DNA from 2 places in the Ochrobactrum sp. Marseille-Q0166 genome. Region 1 is predicted to be linked to the other one. Evidence: riboswitches for the same ligand, from Rfam matches in the RefSeq annotation. Region 1 holds a riboswitch; the other holds the start of a gene.
The links. Region 1 has a riboswitch for thiamine pyrophosphate ahead of thiD (bifunctional hydroxymethylpyrimidine kinase/phosphomethylpyrimidine kinase). Riboswitches for the same ligand answer to the same signal wherever they lie in the genome.

Region 1 (7,887 bases):
ACAGCAAACGCCGACAGAAACCCGTCGGCGATGCGCTTTGTGCGAGAACGAGAAGGGGGCCTCGTCATGCTCCTTTGAGACCCATGCTCCAGAAGTTTGCTTCAAGCCTGCTCGCCGTTGCAAAAATCTGACAGAGCTTTGGCCAGCGTGGACTGCTCTCGAAATCCGGGCCGAGGCGGTTCATCGCGGCTTGATCAAAAAGCTTGCCGACCTTGTGGCATATCTCCTGATAATCAGCCCCCGCATAGGCGTCGATCCACTCCTGATAGGGAGTTCCGGCTTTGGCCGAGGCTGCAAGATTGACACCGATCTCGCCATAGCCATGCGCACAGGGAACAAGTGCGGTCAAAAGGTCGAGGAAATCGCCTGCCTGCCCGCAATCGAGCACATAACGCGTGTAGGCGAGGTTTTCCGGTTCTTCGCGCGTGTTGTAAAGATCATCTTCGCTAATCCCTTCGCGTGCGCAGATGCCGACATGCAGCGGCAGCTCGGTGACAGTCAGCCCATGCATGATTTCGGCACAAAGCCGCGTTTCCTCAAGGCTTCCTGCTTTGACAACACCAAGTGCAAAGGCGCGGGCGTAGTGGTGCAGATACACATAATCCTGCCTGAGATAATGCAGGAACGCCGATTTTGGCAGCGTCCCATCCCCAAGCCTATGCACAAATTCATGATCGATATAGGACTTCCAGTCATCAAGCGTTGCTGCTCGCAGGCGGCTGAAAAGGACAGATGAATAATGCGGTTGAGTGGTCGTCACGACTTGTCTCCTTTCGCATTCACATCAATTGCAAATTTCTCGACAGGCAGGATCGAAGGTACGAGACCATTTTCCTTGAGATAGGTCTCATAGCGGCTCCAGCGTCCGTAATCGAGGCTTGCAGGCGAGCGTGAAAACCGGGCAACCGTGTCTTTCCATGCGCGCTGGTTAAGCTCATCTTTGAGTTCCGAACTATAAGATGCAAAAACGTCGTAGCTCTCGACAGGATGATTGACGATAAATTGCGCGGCCTTTTCTGTCGCTGCGAGGAAACGAGAGATTCGCTCTTTTTCCGCAGCATCGAGTTTGTTTGCATTGGCGACATAGACCAGCTCGTCATAGACCGGCACACCTTCCTCCTCGACGAAGAAACATTTGCCAGCCACTCCTTCAACCGCCATCTGATTGAGTTCAATATTGCGGTAGGCACCCATCACGGCGTCAACCTGCTTGGACATCAGCGAGGGTGCGAGGGAGAAATTCACATTGATGAACTCAACCTCGGAAAGCGGAACATTGTGTTTTTTGAGAATGGAGTCGAGCAAAACCTCCTCAACGCCAGCAACCGAAAAGCCGATCTTCTTGCCTTTGAGATCGGCAATTGAATTGACCGAACCATCGTCACGCACCATAAGGCAGTTGAGCGGGGAGTCGACCAGAGTGCCAACGCGGATCAGCGGAATATCCGCATGAACGTCGAGGTGCACCTGCTGCTGATAGGAAATTGCCAGATCGGCCTGTCCCGCGGCTACCATTTTTGGTGGCACGGATGCGTCCGCAGGTGCAATGATTTCCACATCGAGACCAGCATCCTTGAAGTAACCGAGCTTGTCGGCCACGATAATCGGGCCATGGTCAGGGTTTACATACCAGTCGAGTATGAGTTTGAATTTATCATTTGCATATGCTGCCTGAGCCGACATCAGGGCAAACGAAGCCGTGGCGCTGAAAAGCGCAGCAAAAATCAGTTTTTTCAATGTTTCCTCCTGAAACTAAATTACATAGGCACGCGTCATGTCGATCCATTGGCGCACGCGGCCTTCGGGATCGGGGTTGAGAGTGATGTCAGTGACAACCGAAACAATGTCGGCTCCTGCTTTAAAGACGTCCGGCGCTCGCTCCACATTCATGCCGCCAATGCCAACGAGCGGAATATCGCCAAGGGCGGCTTTCCATTGGCTGACGCGGTCCAGTCCCTGTTCATGCCATTTCATCTTTTTGAGAATGGTCGGATAGACAGGGCCGAGCGCGATATAGGCTGGCTTTAGAGCTAACGCGCGATCAAGTTCGGCTTCGTCGTGGCTGGACACACCGAGCTTGACGCCGCTCGCCCGGATCGCATCAAGATCAGCATCATCAAGGTCTTCCTGACCGAGATGTATGAAATCGCAGCCTTCCTCAATCGCCAGTTTCCAGTAGTCATTGACGATGAGCTGACACTCATGTCGGGCGCAGATTTCGCGGGCTGCACGGATTTCAGTGCGTAATTCGGTGGCGCTCTTATCCTTGATGCGCAGCTGCACAAGTTTGATGCCAAGCGGCACCATGCGCTCGCACCAGTTTGCGCTGTCAAAGATCGGATAGAACGGATCAAGGGCCATTACACAAATGCCTTTCCGAGCAAAGGAGTGGATGGCGCCGCCATGTCGCGGGCTTCAATCGGGTCCGCTTCATAGGCGATCCGACCGGCGTCAACAGCGAGCGCAAAAGCACGGGCGATTGCTGACGGATCACCCGCCTTGGCGATGGCGGTGTTGATTAATACGGCATCAAAGCCAAGCTCCATGGCGGTTGCAGCATGCGATGGCACGCCAATGCCAGCATCAACCACCAGAGGAATGTCGGGGAAATGTGCGCGCATGGTTTTAAGCGCATAAGGATTGTTGAGGCCGCGACCCGAGCCAATTGGCGCACCCCAAGGCATCAACACCTTGCAGCCTGCTTCGAGCAGCTTTTCTGCAACCACCAGATCGTCATTCATATAGGGAAAGACGTCAAAGCCTTCATTGCAGAGAATACGGGCTGCTTCGACCAGCCCGAAAGGATCGGGTTGTAATGTGTCGTGATCGCCGATGACTTCAAGTTTGATCCAGTTGGTGCCAAAAACTTCGCGCGCCATTTTTGCCGTTGTGACCGCTTCGCGTGCGGTATGGCAGCCGGCAGTATTGGGCAGAACCGATACCCCCAAATCCTTGATGAGGGTCCAGAAGTCCTGGCCAGCACGCATGTTTCCGCTCTCGCGCCTAAGCGAAACTGTCACAATTTCCGTCTTTGATGCGCGAACGCTGTCGGCAAGAATAGAGGGTGATGGATATTGCGCTGTGCCCAATAACAGGCGGCTTTCAAATGATTTTCCATAAAATTCCAGCATCTTAACCTCCCTGCATGGGTGCGAGAACTTCGATACGGTCGCCTTCGGTGATCAGGGTTTGTTCGCGCTCGTCGCCTGCAATGAATTCACCGTTGAGCGCGGTTGCCACCACCGCTTCATCAAGTTCGATTTCTGCAAGCAAAGCGAAAAGATTGGTGCTCGTGGTCTCAAAGACCTCGCCGTTAAGAACAATGGTCATACCATTTCCTCCACAAATTCGAGCTTTTGTTCCGATGCAGTCGCGGCAGCAACCGCCATGCGTGCAACCGCTGGTGACAACAGAAAGCCGTGCCGGTAAAGCCCGTTGACATAGATTGTTTGGCCGCGTTTACGCACACGCGGCATATTATCGGGGAAGGCCGGGCGGGCATCGACGCCGGTTTCCAGAATTTCCGCCTCACCGAATGCCGGGTGCAGCGCATAGGCGGCGCTGAGCATTTCCAGCGTCGAGCGAACGCTGATGCCGCCCCGCTCATCGCTTTCGATCATGGTAGCGCCGATCATGTGGATACCGTCGCCGCGCGGCACGATGTAAAGCGGGATGCGCGGATGTAGTAGGCGCACAGGACGTGACAGATTGATGTCGCGGGAGCGAACGATCAGCATTTCGCCCTTAACGCCGCGCAAATCCTGCAACTGATCGCGTGCTGCAAGGCCACGCGCATCGACGGTGATATCGCTGTCGATTTTCACCTCTTTCGCATCTTGATCGAGATGAAAGATGACTCCTTTCTTTTGCAGGTTTTCTGCAAGCTCGATCAACGTGTCGCGTGGGTTGAGATGGCCTTCTTCAGCAAAGAAAAGCCCCTGCCGGAAACGGCCTGCAAGGTCCGGCTCCAGTGCATCGATCTGTTCACAATCGATTGTTTCAAAGGCTTGTGTGCGGCGAGCAAAGCGGCGAAGCTCAGTCGCATCGCGCGTATGCGAGAGCACCAGCGTGCCCTTGCGGTGGACCGTCGAAACATGCCGTTCCCACCAACCAATCGCCTCTTGTCCTAGCCTGACAACCGGCTCTTCCGCACTCTCGCCTTCGCACCATGGGGCCAGCATTCCGCCTGCAAACCATGAGCAGCTGTCGGAGCCGATTGCAGTGCTTTTGGCAATCACGGTGACAGCATGTCCCTGATTGTTAAATTCTGCAGCACAGGCAAGGCCTGCAACACCTGCGCCGATGATGGTGACGCGCATTATTCTGTCTCCCATAACGCGTGGAAGTGGTGCACGGGGCCATGTCCGTTTCCGACGTGCAATTTGTTTGCCGAGCGGATGGCCGCTTGCAGATAGGTGTGAGCCTCGCGCAGTGCCTGTTCCATCGAACGACCTTTGCCAAGACCCGCTGCAATTGCCGATGACAGGGTGCAGCCGGTGCCGTGAGTGTGCTGTGTGTCGATACGTGGCGCTTCCAACTTAATAGTCGGCAGGTCTTTGCGGATGAGGAGGTCAGTGCAGATATCGCCCTCAGCATGTCCGCCTTTCATCAGCACGGCCTTTGCACCAAGGCCGAGCAGGGCGCGACCCTGTGCTTCCGCCTCATCATTATTGCAGGCGATTGCACAATCGAGCAGGCAGGCAGCTTCCGGCCGGTTTGGCGTCAGGAGGCTTGCAAGCGGGATCAGTCTTTCGCGTAATGTCGAGATTGCCGCTTCGCTTAAAAGCCTGTCGCCGGATTTCGCCACCATCACCGGATCAAGAACCACCGGGCCAGAGAAATGCCTAAGGCCTTTGGCGATTGCCTGAATGGTTTCCGGCACCGACACCATGCCGATCTTGACCGAAGCCACATTAATATCGCTGAAGACAGCATCAATCTGTGCAGCAACGATTTCGGACGGAATGTCATGGACAGCCGTGACCGCTAATGTGTTCTGTGCGGTAATCGCCGTGATCACGCTCGCACCGTAGACGTTCAACGCCGAAAAGGTTTTGATATCGGCCTGAATACCCGCACCGCCGCCGCTGTCGGAGCCTGCAATGGTTACGCAGATGGGCACGGATGCACCATTGCTGTTGCTAGCTATTGTTCGGGAGAGGCTTTGTCTTACGTCTGTCATGTCGTCTCTCATTCCGAACGGAAAATTGAGACGTCATGAACTTGATTTTGGGTTTTGCCCCATGGAGGATGAGTTCCTCCTTGTTCGCGACGCGCCAAACTCCGTTCCCTACGCAGGTATTACCCGGATCAGGTTCAATGGGTTAACGCTATCGCGTCTCTCAGCCTCTTATGATCGTAATATCGGACGGAAAACCGCTTTGCACTTTTCCTGATATTGCGTCTTGAGGCACCCCAACGAATTTTGTGCTTTAGGCATAGGCCGGAACAAGGTTGGGGTCAAGCTGCCTCGTTAACGCAAGATCAGGAATAAATTTAAAGAATAGTTAGATTTTTATATTATTCTTTGGGTTAGCATGCATTAGTCAATGCAGGGAAACTGTCGTCCCGGTGCAGACGATTTATCTGATTCTTGGGAACGATTATCTCGTGGGGGCGAGGAGTTTTGGATCAGGTTCAGTCTGATGAGGGGGCGCAAATGGCAAAGCGAGAAGCCGGAGAGGCTTACGCGGGTGATGCGGTGGTGCGAACCTCAGATGAGGATTTTCGCGTCCTGTTCACGACACACCCCACGCCGATGTGGGTTTATGATCCTGAAACATTGCGCTTTGTCGTAATGAACGAAACTGCATGTGCGCTCTATGGCTATTCGCCAGATGACGTACCTGCAATGACGGTTCTCGATATCCGTCCCAAGAGCGAACATGAGCAAATGCTCGCTGCAATACGCGACAAGAGCGACCTTGAGCGCCCCCGACAGTGGCAGCATATCAAAGCCAATGGCGATATAATTGAGGTCGTAACTTATGGGCGGCAGGTTTTGTTCAATGGAAAAAATGCCATCCTTGCGATCATTCAGGATCTGACTGAACTTACCCAGATCACCCGGCAGGCTAACCATACGCAGTCACTGCTTGATGGTCTGGTTGACAACATGCCTTTGGGTGTTTTCGTTAAAGATATGCACGATGAGGGGCGCTATGTTCTTTATAATAAAGCTGCCGCTGCCATTTGTGGCCATCGCATTGAACAGGTTGTAGGTTCTCTCGATGCAGAGATTTTTCCTGTCGAAGAGGCAAAGCTTCTGACGCAGCAGGATCGTCTGGCCATGCGCCGGGGCGATGTGCTGACGATAGAACGCGATATTGGATTTATAGACGGAACGCCACGCAGAATGCGGATTGTCAAGCGTCCCATTCCCCCAATCGGTAGCGATCATCCGCGTTATCTGATCGGAATAGTTGAGGATATTACTGAACGGCGACAAACTGAACAGCGCATGGCGCATATCGCAATGCATGACAGCCTCACGGATTTGCCGAACCGTGCCTATTTTTCTCAACACATTGAAGCCATGTTGAAAAAGGGCGAAAGCGCCCCGGCATTTGCACTTCTTTATCTCGATATTGATCATTTCAAAAATATCAACGACAGCAGAGGTCATCAGATTGGCGACCAGTTGCTGCAACAGACTGCTGAACGTCTCAAGTGTCTCACCAATAGCGACCAGTTTCTTGCGCGGCTGGGTGGCGATGAGTTCGCCCTGATTTTTCGCAGCGATACTGTTTCCCATATTGCCATGTTTGCGGACAGGCTTTTGTCTGCATTTGAGGACCCGTTTGAATTGGGGGCGACATCAGAGTTTATCTCTTGCAGTATCGGGATTGCTCAAGCGCCACTGCATGGCGATTGTACGGATGTGCTGATGCGCAATGCCGATCTGGCGCTTTATGCGGCCAAGGCCAATGGCCGGAGGACATTCAGCTTCTATCAACAGTCCCTGCGTCTGGCTGTCGAAAAACGCCATGCTATGATGACAGATCTGCGTATTGCATTGGCATCGGAACAATTCGAACTGCATTATCAGCCCATCTTCAATCTGAAAACAGGTCAAATATCCGGCTTTGAAGTCCTGCTTCGATGGTGGCACCCCACTTTGGGTCTGGTGTCGCCCGCAGATTTCATTCCGATTGCTGAAGAAGCAGGCTTGATCGGAACTATTGGCGACTGGGTGCTCAGACAAGCCTGCCTTGAGGCAGCTTCCTGGCCGCATGGGATCAAGGTTTCAGTCAATCTTTCGCCGGTGCAGTTCAATCAAACGACGCTGCTCGATTCTGTCACTGGAGCACTTCAAGCGGCGTCCCTTTGCCCCGAGCGCCTTGAGCTCGAAATCACGGAATCTGTATTTCTGCAAAACAGCAAACATAATACCGAACAGCTGTTTGAACTGCGCCGTTTGGGTGTTCGGATTGCCATGGATGATTTTGGTACGGGCTATTCATCTCTTAGCTATCTGCGCTCATTCCCGTTTGACAAAATCAAGGTGGATCGGAGTTTTGTATCGGGTATTGAAGTCGATACCCGCGATCTGGCGATCATTCAGGCTGTTGCTACGCTTGGGGCTGGTTTTCGGATTGTCACGACAGCCGAAGGTGTAGAAACCAAGCAGCAGCTCGACTGCCTGCGCGAACAGAATTTTGGTGAGGTGCAGGGCTTTCTGATGGGCCGCCCCATGCCTGCCAGTGAAGTGACTGATTTCATTCAGACGCGATGCGGCTTAATTCTTGAAATGATTGGGTCTGAAAGAGAAATGTCGCTCTGACTGTTTCATCCTATTATGAGGCTTGACCTTCCAACGGTGGGAAGGGTTATCTGTCATGCAACTCATGAAGTCGCTCCCAAAATGGGGCGGAAAAGGATTGCCAT
Region 2 (7,887 bases), 660 kb from region 1:
CTGTCACGACCATGAAAGGAGCCATCGTGAATGGGTCGGTGAAGTGACGCAGCAAAATAAACCAGCCGGCACCAATGACGATGGGCGGCATCACAAGGATGAGGCTTGCACCCGTATCGAAGAGATTTGCCAAGCGCCTGCTTTTGGTTGCTTCGCGCGCGATCACAAGGGAAAGCGACAGGATGACGGCAAGAAGCGCTGCACCAAATCCCAGAACAATGCTGGTGCCAATGGCATTTAATACGGCTCTTTCACTCATCAGGCGCATGAGATCAGCGGCAAGCCCGGATACCACAATGCCCGTAACGGGCAAGGCCACATAGAGAAAGCCGATGCTAATGGCCACTATATTAAAGAGGCGTTCAAGGCCGTCTGGCCCGCCATAGCGGCGCGGGGCAGTGGTGAGAGTGAACCCCTCTTCCGAAGGTCGACCCGTGAGGCGTAAGGCTGCGAGAATCAATATGGTGAGTGTCAGCTGCGCCAATGTGAGTGCCACAGCGCGTGCTGGATCAAAATCGAAATGCAGGCTTTGATAGATTGCAACTTCCAGTGTCGTGGCGCGTGGCCCGCCGCCGAGGGTCAGAACCGTTGTGAAGCTCGTCACGCACAGCATGAAGATAAGGCCAATCATGCCGGGCAGGTTGCGCCTTATGGTCGGCCATTCGATCAGACGAAAGCGAGCTGTGCCCTTCATGCCGAGTTGTGCTGCGAGTTTCCAGTAGTCAGCGGGTATCGATTCATAGGCTGCCAGAATGAGCCGAACCGCCAGGGGCATGTTGAAAAATACATGCGCGATCAGAATGCCTGCCAAACCGTAAATATCGGGTTGTACCGGATATCCCAGCACCTGAGATATCTGCGCAATAAAGCCATTGCGTCCGTAAATGCTGGTAATACCGAGCACAGTTACAAGAGCGGGCAGGGCGAGTGGCAGCGCGAAAAGGCGCAGGATCAGCCCGCGCCCCGGAAAACCGGCTTCCGAATAAAGTGCGCGCGCCACCGGAATGGCAAACAGCACCGAAAGCAGGCTCGACAGAACTGCCTGCCAGATCGTGAAACGTGCGATACGCTGAAGATAGGGATCAAGAAATATGCTGAAGCTAAAGCCGCTCGCCTCAAGCCCCAGGGCGATTAGCGAGCCGCCGACCAGACTTGCCAGAAAGCCAAGCGCCAGTACGCCCGCAAGAGATTTGATTGCGGGCGTTGTCTGGACTGGCCGGGTTCTGGTCAGCGTTTCACTCATTTGCTGGAAGCAGCCAGCCATTCATCGACCCAGGCCTTACGGTTCTTTGCAACCTCGTCTGCCGGGATGAGAAGGGTCTTTTCAGGCTTCGGCAGTTTGTCGAAGGCGGCCGCAAGAGGCGCGGAGGTTTTGCCTGCCGGGAACATCCAGTTGGTTTCAGGGATTACATCCTGAAAGCCGGGGCCGGTCATGAAAGCGAGGAATTTCTGCGCCAGCGGGTTCTTGGCACCGGTTGTTGTCTGGGCGGCAAGCTCGACCTGAAGGTAATTGCCTTCAGGATAAGCCAGCGCCTTATAGCGCTCCGTATTCTCGGCAATCATATGATAGGCAGGAGAGGTGGTGTATGACAGCACCATTGGTGCTTCACCCTTGGTGAACAGGCCATAGGCTTCCGACCAGCCCGGCGTAACCGTGAGAATGCGCTTCTGCAGCTTTTCCCAAGCTTCGCCTGCCTGATCGCCATAGACAGATTTGATCCAGAGCAGAATGCCGAGGCCCGGTGTCGATGTGCGCGGATCCTGAATGACGATCTTTTGCGAAGGATCGCCTTCGACCAGCTCTTTCAGGCTTTTCGGCGGATTTGGCAGCTTTTCGGAATCATAGACAATAGCGAAATAGCCGTAATCATAAGGTACGAAAATATCGTCCTTGAAGTCGCCAGGCACTTTGACATTGGAAAGATCAATGCCGCTTGGCGCGAAGTAGCCCGTGGCGCGTGCTTCGGTGGTCAGGTTCGTGTCGAGGCCAAGAACGATGTCCGCTTTGGTATTGCCGCCCTCAAGCTTGAGGCGATTGAGCAGTGCTACGCCATCGGCTGATGCCACCCATTCCAGCTCGCAATCGCATTCTTTCTCGAAGTTTTCCTTGACCTTTGGGCCTGGACCCCACTCCGAAACGAAGCTGTCATAGGTGTAGATGGTCAACTTGTCTTTGGCGTGAGCAACAGGTGCAAAGGCAAAAGCTGCGCTCAGCGACAGTGTAAGCAGAGATAAAAGCCGCATAACGGCATGTCCTTTCTTTCATTGAAAAGGATTGAGCGCCGTTGTCGAAAACCGGAGCGCATCTAATCCCTCCGCCGGTACAAACCGGATCAGGTTCAGCGGGTTAGCCGGCGTACGGCCTCTCAGCCATTCGAAGATTGAATGGCACCCCGTTAGAGCGGAGTTGACAATAGATGTTTGCATCGGGAAGGGCAAGGGATTGCAATGCGGGCTTTGAGCTATAATTTCTGCATGTTATGAGCGGTTTATGAGCACATTTGTCATTCTACTCGGCGGCGATCTTGTCGTCACGGATCGTTTGAAAAGCCAGATTGCAGGAGCGCGTGTTCTTGCGGCGGATAGTGGCATACGTCATGCGGTCGCGCTGGACGTAGAGCCGGAGCTGTGGCTGGGGGATTTTGATTCCGCATCCGATGCGTTGAAAGAACAGTATGCCCATGTGCCGCAAAAGACTTTTCCGCGTGCCAAAGACATGACCGATGGCGAGCTTGCGCTGTCGGAAGCCTATGAGCGGGGTGCGGAAAAGGTCATTTTGTGCGGTGCCTTCGGCGGTGCGCGTACTGATCATACGCTGCTGCACCTCACCATGGCGACAGCGCAGGCGGCAGAGGGGCGCACCATTCTTCTATCCAGTGGAGAGGAAGAAGCCTGGCCTCTGATACCCGGCGATTTTCTCTACGATTTTGCAGACGGCACGTCGTTCAGCGTGATAAATTTCTGCAAGGTTGAGGGCTTGTCGATCAAAAATGCAGAGTGGCCGTTAGATAATGTGACACTGCCGTTCGGCTCTTCCTGGACCGTTTCCAACATTGTGCGTGGAACTCTTTGTGTTTCCGTGCGTTCAGGTCTAGCGATACTTGTAGCCAACTTTGGTGAAGAGACCCCACTTTAGAATGGCTGCTAACCTTACCAATTGAAACTGCTTGACGCTGACGGTTGAAACGTATTGTAAATGTTCCCAAGCGGGTAAAATCTGCTTTACGCCGAAATTGGGGACGCAAAGTCGGTGTTGGTGTAACTCTATTAGGAGATTGTTTCATGAAATCACGTCTTTCCATGATTGCAATCGTCGGCGCGCTTGCGTTCTCAACAGCAGCATGCACGACGGCTGAACAGCGTACTGCTGGCTATGGTGTCGGTGGTGCAGCTCTTGGTGCGCTCGCTGGCGGTGCTATCGGCGGCAATGGCCGCGGTGCTCTGGCTGGCGCAGCAATCGGTGGCGTCGCCGGTACGCTTCTTGGTGCAGCACAGACCCGTAACGGCGTTCAGTACTGCCGTTATCGCGATAACTACGGTCGCGTTTATGAAGCACCTTGTAACTAAGCTGATCGTCTAGCGGTTACAATTCTCAAGCAGGCCGGGTAACCCCGGCCTGCTTCTTTTTTGGCCATACCATTTGACAGAACGTGTTTTGTCCCCGACAAGCAGGGCAGAAATTTCAACGGCATTTTCAAAGAGAACCATGGCACCTCCGCTTCTTCGCCTCGATCAGATCAAGCTTACCTTTGGCGGCACCCCGCTTCTGGAAGATGCAGCCCTTTCGGTTAGTGAGGGCGACCGCATTGCGCTGGTCGGACGCAATGGTTCTGGCAAGTCAACCCTGCTTAAAATTGCAGCGGGCATGGTCGAACCAACATCTGGCGAAATCTACAAACATCCAGGTGCCACTATCCGCTATCTGCCGCAGGTGCCTGATCTTGATGGCTTTGCCAATGTGCGCGCTTATGTGGAAGCTGGTCTTGGACCAACGGATGATCCGCATCGCGTGACCTATCTGCTGGAACATCTGGGCTTGACCGGCGAGGAAAAGCCCGATCACCTGTCGGGCGGTGAAGCGCGTCGTGCAGCCCTTGCCCGCGTGATTGCTCCGCAGCCTGATGTGCTTCTGCTCGACGAGCCGACCAACCATCTTGATCTCACGACGATCGAATGGCTTGAAGGTGAGCTGCGCCAAATCCGTTCGGCCATCGTTCTAATCTCGCACGACCGCCGCTTTCTGGAGAATGTCAGCCGCTCAACGGTCTGGCTTGATCGTGGCCTTACCCGCCGCATCGATCAGGGCTTTGGTCATTTCGAGGAATGGCGCGACAAGATTCTAGAAGAAGAAGAGCGGGATCATCACAAGCTTGGACGCCAGATTGCGCGCGAGGAACATTGGTTGCGCTATGGCGTAACCGCACGGCGCAAGCGCAATATGCGCCGTCTCGGTGAGTTGCACTCCATGCGCGCTGATTTCCGCAATCATCGCAAGGCGCAGGGCACAGCAGTTCTGACGGCAAGTGATTCCAAAGAATCCGGCAAGCTGGTGATTGAAGCGAAGAAGCTTAACAAGGCCTATGGTGAACGCGTTCTTGTTCAGGATTTTTCGGCCCGTGTTCAACGTGGTGATCGCATCGGCCTTGTTGGACCAAACGGCGCAGGCAAGACCACGCTTTTATCGATGCTGACCGGCAAGCTTGAGCCGGATTCCGGTACATTGCGTCTTGGCGTTAATCTGGAAATGGCCGAGCTTGATCAGAAGCGTGAAAGTCTGAACCTTGATGACACGCTTGCGCATTATCTCACAGACGGGCGCGGGGAGAGTCTCGTGGTGAATGGCGAGCAGCGCCATGTTGTCTCCTACATGAAAGACTTCCTGTTTCAGCCGGAACAGGCGCGGACCCCCATCCGCGAACTTTCCGGTGGTGAACGCGCACGTCTGATGTTGGCACGCGTTCTGGCACGGCCTGCAAATCTGCTGATCCTTGACGAACCGACCAACGATCTCGACATGGAAACGCTTGATCTGTTGCAGGAACTGGTTTCCGGCTTTCCGGGAACAGTCATCCTTGTCAGCCACGACCGCGATTTTCTTGATCGCACTGTGACGTCTGTGATCGCGCCGGAAGGTGATGGCAACTGGCTCGAATATGCTGGTGGCTATGCCGATATGATGGCACAGCGTAAAGAGCAGGCGTTGGCAAAGCGTAACGTCAAGACGGCGAGCGCTCGTACTGATGAAAAGGATGAGGATGCATCCCAGCCCCGGAGTGGTGAGAAGCGCGATGAAAAGCGCAAGCTTTCCTATAAGCAGAAATTCGCACTTGAAACCCTACCCGGCAAAATGGATGCTTTGGCAAAGGAAATGACTCTGCTGGAAGGCAAGCTTGCCGACCCGCAGCTTTACGCCAAGGACCCGACGCTGTTTTCGAAAACCGCCGATCTTCTTGAAAAGAAGCGCTCTGAACACTCTGCCATGGAAGAAGAATGGCTGGAACTGGAGATGTTGCGCGAAGAGATCGAGGGATAATGACTATCCCTCGAAGACGTGTTTAAGCGCTTGCCTTGTCGAGCAGGGCAATAGCCTCCGCATCAAGTTTGATCTGAGCGGCGTCAAGCAGCTCATTGAGCTGGGTGAGGCGTGTGGCGCTTGCAATTGGCGCAGTGATGGATGGTCTTGCAATCAGCCAGGCAATTGCGATTTGCGCGGGCTTAGCGTCATTGGCACGAGCGACCTGATCGAGCGCTGCAATAATCCGCGACCCGCGATCCGTCAGGTATTTTTCCACGGCTTGACCGCGTGCACTTTGGCCGAGATCATCTTTCGAGCGGTATTTGCCGGTCAGAAAACCTGAAGCCAGCGAAAAGTAACTGATAACGCCCAGCCCATTGTCGCGGCAGATCGCTTCAAGTCCATCCTCAAAAGCAGCCCTGTCATAGAGATTATAAAGCGGCTGCAAGGTTTCATAGCGGGGCAGGCCATGCTGCTTCGCAACATCAAGCGATTCCGTCAGACGTTCCGGTGTCAGATTGGATGCGCCGATTGCTCGGACTTTACCGGCCTTGATTAGCTCCTGATAGGTGCCAAGAACGTCTTCAAACGGAGTTTCTGGATCATCCCAGTGCGACTGATAGAGATCGATATAGTCGGTCTGCAGTCGTTTGAGGGAGGCATCGACGGCTTTGCGGATATAGCTTGGTGAAAGGCCTTTTTCGTTTGGCCCCATCTCCGAACCTACTTTTGTTGCAATGATAACCTTGTGGCGCAGGCCGCGGGATTTCAGCCAGTTGCCGATAATGGTTTCCGATTCACCACCGGCATTGCCCGGTGCCCATGCGGAATAGACATCGGCTGTGTCGATAAAATTAAATCCTGCATCGACAAAACGGTCGAGAAGCGAAAATGATGTTCCTTCATCGACCGTCCAGCCAAACACGTTGCCGCCAAAACATAGCGGCGAAACCTCAAGTTCAGTACGTCCGAGCTTTCTAAACTCCATGGACCCTATCCCTTCCTGTGTGTACGAATTCCGGCGAATTCGCAGGGCTTCGATTGCAGGAGGAAGAAACAGGCCTGACGCACCGCGCCTTAAATGTCAGCCCATACCAAGTGCATCCATATAAAGCTGGAGCATGGCTTCTTCTTCCTGACGTTCATGGTCTTCTTTTTTACGCAGACGAATAATGGTCCTTACGACCTTGCTGTCAAACCCCGAACCCTTCAATTCCGCGTAAACTTCCTTGATATCGTCGCCGATGGTCTTTTTTTCTTCTTCAAGACGCTCGATGCGCTCGATAAAAGCACGCAACTGGCCAACGGCGATGGTCTGGGCTTCGCTGGTAATATCGTCGCTCACGGGTTTCTCCAATTCAGCTCGATTATCAAAAAGGGGCAAAGGTCACTCGTTACAGGAACAGGACCGTTGCCGAAAGTCGGACATGGTTTTTCTGCGAGTCGCAGGCAAAATTAAGGGCCGATGGTGTAAGAAAAACGCCTTTTATTACGTTATGGCTGTGGATAGCGGGTAAAGCGTTAGTCTCTCAGAGGCGAAACCGGGCCTGACCGAGAACCATAATGGCGGATTTCGTGGATTTCCGGCATGGCGTTGATGGCATCGAGCATAGGGGCAAGCCGATCGGCCCATTCACGCGCACCGGCCTCGTTAGCAATCAGATCCTGACGCACCTCAATCAGAACATGCGCATAGCCACGCGCCGTTGCATGACGGTACATGGCATCGTTTTTAAGTGCGCCATCATAAGGCTCGTTATCACCGACAATGAGGTCCTGCTCTTCCCGCAGCATGGAAAGTAGGGGCGTTACGGCGCGCGGATCAGAATCCCAGAGCAGTCCGATTTGCCACGGACGATCCTTGCCGCGCCAGTTTGGGGTGAACGAATGGATCGAGACGATAAATGGTGCCTTGCGACTCTTCGCGGCAACCCGCGTGCTCATGGATGCAATCGCATCATGATAAGGGCGATAGAAACGGTCGAGGCGGATTTCCCGCTCTTCGGGCGACATCGGGTAGTTGCCCGAAATCACCGCACCATCTGACAATTGCATGATAAGCGTCGGATCGTCTTCGCCGCGATTTGGATCGATCAGAAGGCGCGAAAAGCCACCCATGACGGCAGGTGCATTGAGCTTCGCAGCCAATTGACGTGTCAGTTTCTCAACGCCGATATCATAGGCGATATGCCGATCGAACTCGCTTTGCGCCAGGCCAAGGCTGCCATATTCAGCCGGCACATCACGGCGGGCATGGTCAGCGGTCAGAAGCAGACCGAGGCTGAGATCGCCGTCGACCTGATAGACGGGGGAAAATGACGGATCACATGACATGAGAGCTGCTTCGTGGGTAGGATTTCTGTCATAAATCA

Region 2: it holds a riboswitch for thiamine pyrophosphate, as region 1 does, so the genes downstream of both, thiB (thiamine ABC transporter substrate binding subunit) here and thiD (bifunctional hydroxymethylpyrimidine kinase/phosphomethylpyrimidine kinase) in region 1, are expected to answer to the same signal.

Annotation. Positions count from the first base shown of each region.
Region 1 is NZ_JACJUO010000001.1:25,831-33,717, reverse strand. Features, by position in the region: gene H5024_RS00160 (ABC transporter permease) at 1-68, opposite strand, end outside; gene tenA (thiaminase II) at 65-760, opposite strand; gene H5024_RS00150 (ABC transporter substrate-binding protein) at 757-1,737, opposite strand; gene H5024_RS00145 (thiamine phosphate synthase) at 1,753-2,361, opposite strand; gene H5024_RS00140 (thiazole synthase) at 2,361-3,131, opposite strand; gene thiS (sulfur carrier protein ThiS) at 3,133-3,330, opposite strand; gene H5024_RS00130 (FAD-dependent oxidoreductase) at 3,327-4,319, opposite strand; gene thiD (bifunctional hydroxymethylpyrimidine kinase/phosphomethylpyrimidine kinase) at 4,319-5,182, opposite strand; TPP riboswitch at 5,271-5,428, opposite strand; gene H5024_RS00120 (bifunctional diguanylate cyclase/phosphodiesterase) at 5,660-7,783, shown strand; gene H5024_RS00115 (heavy metal translocating P-type ATPase) at 7,886-7,887, shown strand, end outside.
Region 2 is NZ_JACJUO010000001.1:683,751-691,637, forward strand. Features, by position in the region: gene thiP (thiamine/thiamine pyrophosphate ABC transporter permease ThiP) at 1-1,264, opposite strand, end outside; gene thiB (thiamine ABC transporter substrate binding subunit) at 1,240-2,244, opposite strand; TPP riboswitch at 2,294-2,406, opposite strand; gene H5024_RS03210 (thiamine diphosphokinase) at 2,492-3,136, shown strand; gene H5024_RS03215 (hypothetical protein) at 3,283-3,567, shown strand; gene H5024_RS03220 (ABC-F family ATP-binding cassette domain-containing protein) at 3,707-5,533, shown strand; gene H5024_RS03225 (aldo/keto reductase) at 5,556-6,503, opposite strand; gene H5024_RS03230 (DUF2312 domain-containing protein) at 6,600-6,860, opposite strand; gene H5024_RS03235 (N-formylglutamate amidohydrolase) at 7,037-7,849, opposite strand.